Regions from separate parts of the Selenomonas sp. AB3002 genome, predicted to be linked through region 2. Evidence: a T-box and tRNA genes for the amino acid it is inferred to sense, from the RefSeq annotation. Region 2 holds a T-box; the other holds one or more tRNA genes.
What was found. A T-box is a leader RNA that pairs with one kind of tRNA and senses whether it is charged. The one in region 2 lies ahead of P159_RS0101280 (valine--tRNA ligase), so its partner is inferred to be a tRNA-Val.
Positions count from the first base shown of each region.

Region 1: it has a tRNA-Val gene. The T-box ahead of P159_RS0101280 (valine--tRNA ligase) is inferred to sense a tRNA for this amino acid. The anticodon was not compared.

Region 1 is NZ_JNIO01000007.1:107,276-110,724, forward strand. Features, by position in the region: gene P159_RS0106260 (PAS domain-containing hybrid sensor histidine kinase/response regulator) at 1-1,452, shown strand, start outside; tRNA gene P159_RS0106265 (tRNA-Val) at 1,495-1,571, opposite strand; tRNA gene P159_RS0106270 (tRNA-Val) at 1,575-1,651, opposite strand; gene P159_RS0106275 (hypothetical protein) at 2,176-2,601, shown strand; gene P159_RS0106280 (BMP family ABC transporter substrate-binding protein) at 2,807-3,449, opposite strand, start outside.
Region 2 is NZ_JNIO01000002.1:207,271-210,719, forward strand. Features, by position in the region: gene P159_RS0101280 (valine--tRNA ligase) at 1-1,304, opposite strand, end outside; T-box leader at 1,360-1,572, opposite strand; gene P159_RS0101285 (transcription repressor NadR) at 1,636-2,160, opposite strand; gene P159_RS20435 (hypothetical protein) at 2,389-2,532, shown strand; gene P159_RS0101295 (hypothetical protein) at 2,812-3,449, shown strand, end outside.

The DNA.
Region 1 (3,449 bases), on a different contig from region 2:
GGCGCAGCGGGCACCAGCCTCCTGAGCATCATCAACGACATCCTGGATTTCTCCAAGATCGAGGCGGGCCGCATGGAGCTCATCGAGGCAGAGTACGACACCCGCACCTTCATTTCAGACCTTGCCAATCTGGTGAAATTCCGCCTGGAGGAAAAGGGCCTGATTTTCCGGCTGGAAATCGACCCCAGCCTGCCCACCCGGCTTTTCGGTGACGAGCTTCGCCTGAAGCAGGTCATCACCAACCTGCTGACCAATGCCGCCAAGTACACAGAAAAGGGCACCGTGACCCTGAAAATGCAGGTGACCCATAAAAAAGGCCACGATGTATCCATCGAGGTGGCGGTGAAAGATACGGGCATCGGCATCAAAGACGAGGAACTGGGCAAGCTGTTCTCAGCCTTTGACCGGCTTGATGTCATCCGCACCCGCAGCATCGAGGGCACCGGGCTGGGCCTGGCCATCAGCTCCCGCATGCTGAAGCTCATGGGGGCCGACCTGCAGGTGCAGAGCACCTACGGCCAGGGCTCCGTCTTTTCCTTCACCGTGGGCCAGCAGATAGTGGACAGCACAGAGATAGGCGAATTCGACCTTGGCAGCACTCCCATCATCGGCGAGACAGTCAAGAAGCATCTCAGCTTCCTGGCCCCCACGGCCCGGGTGCTGCTGGTAGACGACACCCCCCTGAACCTGAAGGTGATAGTGGGGCTCCTGAAAAAGACCCAGCTCCTCACAGAGACAGCTGCCAGCGGCCGGGAGTGCATCGAGAAATTCGGCGCTACGGACTACGACATCATCTTCCTGGACTACCGCATGCCGGAAATGGACGGCATCGAGACCCTGAAAAAGCTCTACGAGCTTTACCCGGAAAAAGCCAAAGCCACCCCCATCGTCTGCCTCACCGCCAGCGCCATCGCCGGTGACAGGGAGCGTATGCTGAAAGCAGGCTTTGACGACTATCTGCCCAAGCCCGTCAATATCCTGGACATGGAGCGCATGATGATACACTACCTGCCCAAGGAAAAGGTGCAGCTGGTGACAGAGGAAGGGACAGCAACACCGCCCCCAGAGGAAACTTCGGATATCCTGCCCACTGCCCTTTTCGAGCTGGAAGCCATCGACCCCGTGTCCGGCATCGAATACTGCGGCAGCGAGGAAGACTACATGGAAACTCTCTCCATCTTCTCCGCCTCCATCGGCTCCAAGTCCAAGAAAATCGAAAAAGCCTGGCAGGAGCAGGACCTCAAGAACTACACCATCCTGGTCCACTCCCTGAAAAGCACCTCCCGCATCGTAGGCGCCAAATCCCTCTCAGACCTTGCCTTCCAACTGGAAATGGCAGGCAAGGAAGCAAACAACAGCCTTATAGCAGAAAAGACCCCCGGGCTGCTGGAAATGTACAGAAGCCTGCAGGAGCCTTTGGAAGAGATTGTGGAGGCGTGGGAAGATAAATAAGGATACGAAAAAGGAGGCCTTGCGGCCTCCTGTATTTACAAATGGTGCTCGCCGAGGGATTCGAACCCCCGACCCCCTCCATGTGACGGAGATGCTCTAGCCAACTGAGCTAGGCGAGCAAATGGTGGGGTTAACAAGATTCGAACTTGTGACCTCCTCGATGTCAACGAGACACTCTAACCAACTGAGCTATAACCCCATTGCTGAACACAAGAAATATAATACACGGTTTCGATGGCAATGTCAAGAAAAAATTTTCATTTTCCTAAAAAGCGAAAAGCCGCAGGGTTAACTACTCCCCACGGCCTACACCATCTCGTTACTAGACTTTATGCCCTAATTATATGACTCGTTGCCACTTATGTCAACAAGTGTTATAATGTAAACAAAAGAAGCCTCCTGCTGCGAACAGGAGGCGGGCTACTGGTAAACGGTCAGCCCTCAACTCTTTTGTATAATCCAAAGATTAACCGCCAGAGTTTGCGAGACTACGGGCGGTTATTTCTTTCTGTTGTTGACGGCAAGGATAATCAGAAGAATCAGTAACAACTGAAGCGTCATGTTGTCCATACCATCACCTCCCATCTGCCGATCGACCACGCGCTTTGAACGCCAGCTTTGATGAGAGGACTAACCGCCTACCGTTTTTGTAGCTTAGAACTATTGTACTAAAATATTACTTCGCTGACAATCAAGAATTTCCATGGCTGATGAGGTGATAGTATGGCCGACCTTACCAAGCACGGTGCCAGACGCCTGAGACGGCGCATCTCCACCAGCATGCCCAGCGATAAAGAATATCTGCAACGGGTCTTGAAATATGGCCTCCGTGAGGAAGATGTAGAAGGAGACCTGGCCGGCTTCCTCAGTGCCAAGAAGTTACAAAACGGCCCAAGGCACGAGTGTGTGATATATGCCCAAGCTATGCATATCTTCACCAAAGACCAACGTCTGGTGACGGTCTACCGTCTGCCAGCAAACCTGATTCCGGAAGCAGACAGGACAGGGGCGGAAAAGCACCGCAGAGTAAAGGCTGAGAGCAGTGAACGGAGGAAACAGAAGGAGCAATCGCATAGGGCGAAATATCTGGCCAAGAAAAGGAAGGCGTGGCTAGAAGATTATGAAACAGAGATAAACTTGCGTTTTTGAGCATATCAACTTCTACCTGACATCTGTTCCTCAGGTTTCACACACTTGCTTATAATATCACGTCATGGTTATATTATTTTTCTAACAGATAAATATTACAATCCAAATATGCAAAGGATATTAGGATATTGCATAAAGAAGCCTCCCGGAGTCGTTAACCGGGAGGCTATTTTCGTGTCTCCATGCACGCCTATGTCAGACAATCTCACTCATAGACGCTGACGCCCTCCACGTACCAGTCGAAGGCATTCAGCATCTCATCATCCGACATGGAGGCTCCTTCGGTGATGCGAAGGCTGCCCTTATTGTCCTTGATGGGCCCGTAAAATACATCAAAGCCACGTTTGCTGAATTTATCGGTGACGTCCCGCACCAGCGCAGCGGTGTCCGCAGACACCTGGGGAGAAAGGGGAGACAGCTTGACCATCCCTTCATCCTTGTAAGTCCAGACCTGCCTGCCGTGGAACTTGCCCTGCAGGCAGTCCATTATCTGCTCACGGTAATAATGGCGCCAGTCCCATTCACAGGCCACCAGATATGTATTGGGAAACAGTTCCCGATTGTCCGTGTGATAGCCGATGGACCATATACCCCTGGCATCTGCCTCCTGATGGGGGGCCATGGAATTGGTGTGGACTGTCACCACATCAATGGGGAAAGCGTCCAGCAGTTTCCGGCAGGACTCCAGGGCCGGTGCATCAGCCGTCCATGACTTGCAATAGCTCACGTGCACCACAGCATCCGGTCGTACCCGCCTGACCCCCAGGGTGAAGGCATTGATGCCGCGAATCACCTGCGAATTAGGGAAAGCTGCAATATAGCCCAGTTCCCCGGTCTTGGTCTGCTTC
Region 2 (3,449 bases):
CGGGAAACATGGGTCTTGCCGCAGTCTGCACAGTACCAGGCGGGAATGCGGTGGCCCCACCAAAGCTGGCGGGAAATGCACCAATCACGGATATTCTCCAGCCAGTTCTCATAGATTTTCGTGAAGCGGGCAGGCACGAACTCGATGCGGCCGTCACGTACAGCCTCGATTGCCGGCTTGGCCAGAGACTCCATCTTCACGAACCACTGCTTGGAAACCAGGGGCTCTATGGTGGAATGGCAGCGGGAGCAATGGCCTACTGCATGCTCATGCTCCTCCACGGAAACCAGCACGCCCTTTTCCTCCAGCTCCTTCACCAGAGCCTTGCGGCACTCATAGCGGTCCATACCGTTGTACTTGCCGGCACCTTCCAGCATGTGGCCGTCATTGCCGATGACCTTCACCTGCTCCAGGTTGTGGCGCAGGCCCATCTCAAAGTCGTTGGGGTCATGGGCAGGGGTCACCTTCACGGCGCCGGTGCCGAACTCCTTGTCCACGTATTCATCGGCAAAGAGGGGGATGCGGCGGTTCACGATGGGCAGGATCAAGGTCTTGCCAATCAGGTGCTTGTAACGCTCATCCTCGGGATGCACAGCCACGCCGGTATCGCCGAACATGGTCTCGGGACGGGTGGTGGCAATCTCCACATATTCCTCCGTGCCCTCTACCTGATAGCGCAGGTGCCAGAGGTGGCCATTCTCCGTCTCATGCTCCACCTCGATATCGGAAATGGCGGTGTTGCAGGAGGGGCACCAGTTGGTGATGCGGGTACCCTGATAGATAAGGCCCTTCTCGTAAAGGCTTACAAAGACCTCACGCACAGCCCTGGAGCAGCCCTCGTCCATGGTGAAGCGCTCACGGTCCCAGTCAAGGGAGGAACCCAGGGAGCGCAGCTGGGACATGATGCGGCTGCCAAACTTTTCCTTCCAGTCCCAGACCCGCTCCAGAAACTTCTCGCGGCCCAGGTCATAACGGCTCAGGCCCTCCTCCCGGAGAGCCCCCTCCACCTTGGCCTGGGTGGCAATGCCTGCATGGTCGCAGCCGGGCATCCAAACGGTGTTGAAGCCCTGCATGCGGTGGTAGCGGATAAGGATATCCTGCAGGGTGTTGTCCAGGGCATGGCCCATGTGCAGCTGGCCCGTGACATTCGGGGGCGGGATCACCATGCTGTAAGGCTTCTTGCTCTTGTCCACCTCAGCGTGGAAGAACTTATTCTCCTCCCAGAACTGATACCATTTCTTCTCAAAGGACTGGGGGTCATAAACCTTGGGAATGTTGTTTTCCTGCTCCAAAACTTCGCTCATCTTTATCCTCCTACTCGCGGAACTATCCGCCACAAACTAAAAAAGCGCCCCCGCCCCAAAGGACGAAAGCGCGCACTTTCGTGGTACCACCAATGTTCCCGGGGAATCCCCGGCTCAAAGCCTTAACGCAGCCATACGTCCGCACTTACTCAAAGTTCAGCCCGGAAGCTCGGAAGCGACCTTCAAGCCCGCCGCACAGAAACTTCCACCAGCCGTTTCCTCTCTATAGTGCGAAGAGAGCCCTACTCCTCTCCGTCATCGCCTTGCTATTCATTTGACATGGCATTGATTCTATCACAAAATCCCCGCCTTGACAATGATTTTTAGGACCTTAAACGCCTGTCTCCTCCAAAACTCCCAGCTTTTCCAGCTCTTCCTTGATGGCCTCCAGCGCCTCTTCGTCCGGCACTCTCACCGTGTGCACATGGATTCCTCCGGTGACTATGGAAATAGGAGCCGCCTCACACTTCTGCATCTTCGTGAGGAAGTTCTTCACATCGCGCCTGCTGGTAAGGAGCAAGTCTGCCTTCAAGGGACCATAGACAGGATGCTCCACAATCACATCCAGCACCTCGCCCCCGTTATCCACGAAGGCCAGCAGTTCCTGCTCCATCTCGTCCCTGCTGTGGCGGCAGATAAAGCTGACCAGAAGCCCCTCTGTCCCTTCACTTTCGGGTACAAAATACCCTCTGGGCGTGGCGTAGATTTTCGCCCCCTCTGCCCGGAGGATGCTGATATCCCCCACGATAATCTGGCGGCTAACCCCAAATTCCCGCGCCAGCTTCGTGCCGGAAAGAGGAGACTTGGCCTTCTTCAACCGCGCCAAAACCGCCGCCCTGCGTTCCTCTGTAGTCACATTCCATCCCCTGCCTAATCTGTTATTTACATAAATTATATACACATACAAACAGGCAGGCAAGCCCTAAGCTCACCTGCCCGTATTGGATAGGTCAGCCTGTCGCTCATCTCACTGCATGATTCCAGATTTCCCCCAAATATTTTTTTAGCTTTAGCAGGATTTCAGGCAGATATATAGAAAAGATATTGTGTGAGTATTGTGACATTTTAGAAGGAGGTATTTTCTATGAAGTCACTCACTTTAAGGCTCCTGGCTGTGATGGCGCTGGCACTGATCTGGGCCATCGCACTTCCCCAAGGAGCAGAAGCAAAACCACAGATCAAATTCACCATCGAACATGTCTATCTGCACACCGCGGGAGAGGCGTAGATTGTCGGTTACTTTGAGAACTCCGGGGACCAGGGAGCTTACGTCAAATGGACAGAAATTGACCTCACGCTCATTGCCGACAACGGACAGGAGATGTGGTCGGATTATGGCATTCGCCATTATGTGAACGATATTTACGTTCCTGCTGGCGAATACATAGCATACACCTGCTACGTGCAGCATCCGGATATCCCTGAATATCACGGAAAATGTCACTCTCGCTTCCGCACTAACACCCATTGGGAAAAAGCTGCCGGCTGAGGGAAAGGAATGCAGAAGATGAAAAAGACATTTTCAGGCAAAAAATTCCTCCTGGCCCTGGCCTTGAGCACAACCTGCCTGCTAGGCGGGAATCTGGCTGAAGCTGGTGCGAATGCGCCTTCTGTCCCCGCTTCTGTGCAGGAGGTCAATTCCCAAAGCCTCGACTCGGCTTTCCTGCAGGGCATTTATGGCAAATGGCAGGAAGAAGGAGTGCTTGATGCCCGCACCCTTATCATAAATGCCGATGGCACCTATGAGCTGGCCTATCGGGGCGGCGGCGTAAGCCATGGGACAGTGAAGGTGTCCATGGATGAACACCCCGATGGCTCGAAATCCTGCTGGTACAATTTTTATGAAGAAGATGGCACCCTGTGGATGGGGGCCGAAAGAGATGGCGAATATCCGGTGCAAACTGACTTGTATTCCGGGCATGATGGTGCCATGCACTTTGTCCGGCAGGAAAATAGCTGCCACGATACAGGCACAGGAGTGCACCCGGAGGACTATTCAGGAATATGGGCTTGCGGCAGGTGCAGTATGACCATCACGCCTGAGGGAAACGGCTACCTGGCAGAAATACAGTGGGCCAGCAGCGCTGCCGAGGGCTCGCGCTGGATCTTCCCCTGCACCTATGACAGTTACAGCGCCCAGCTTTT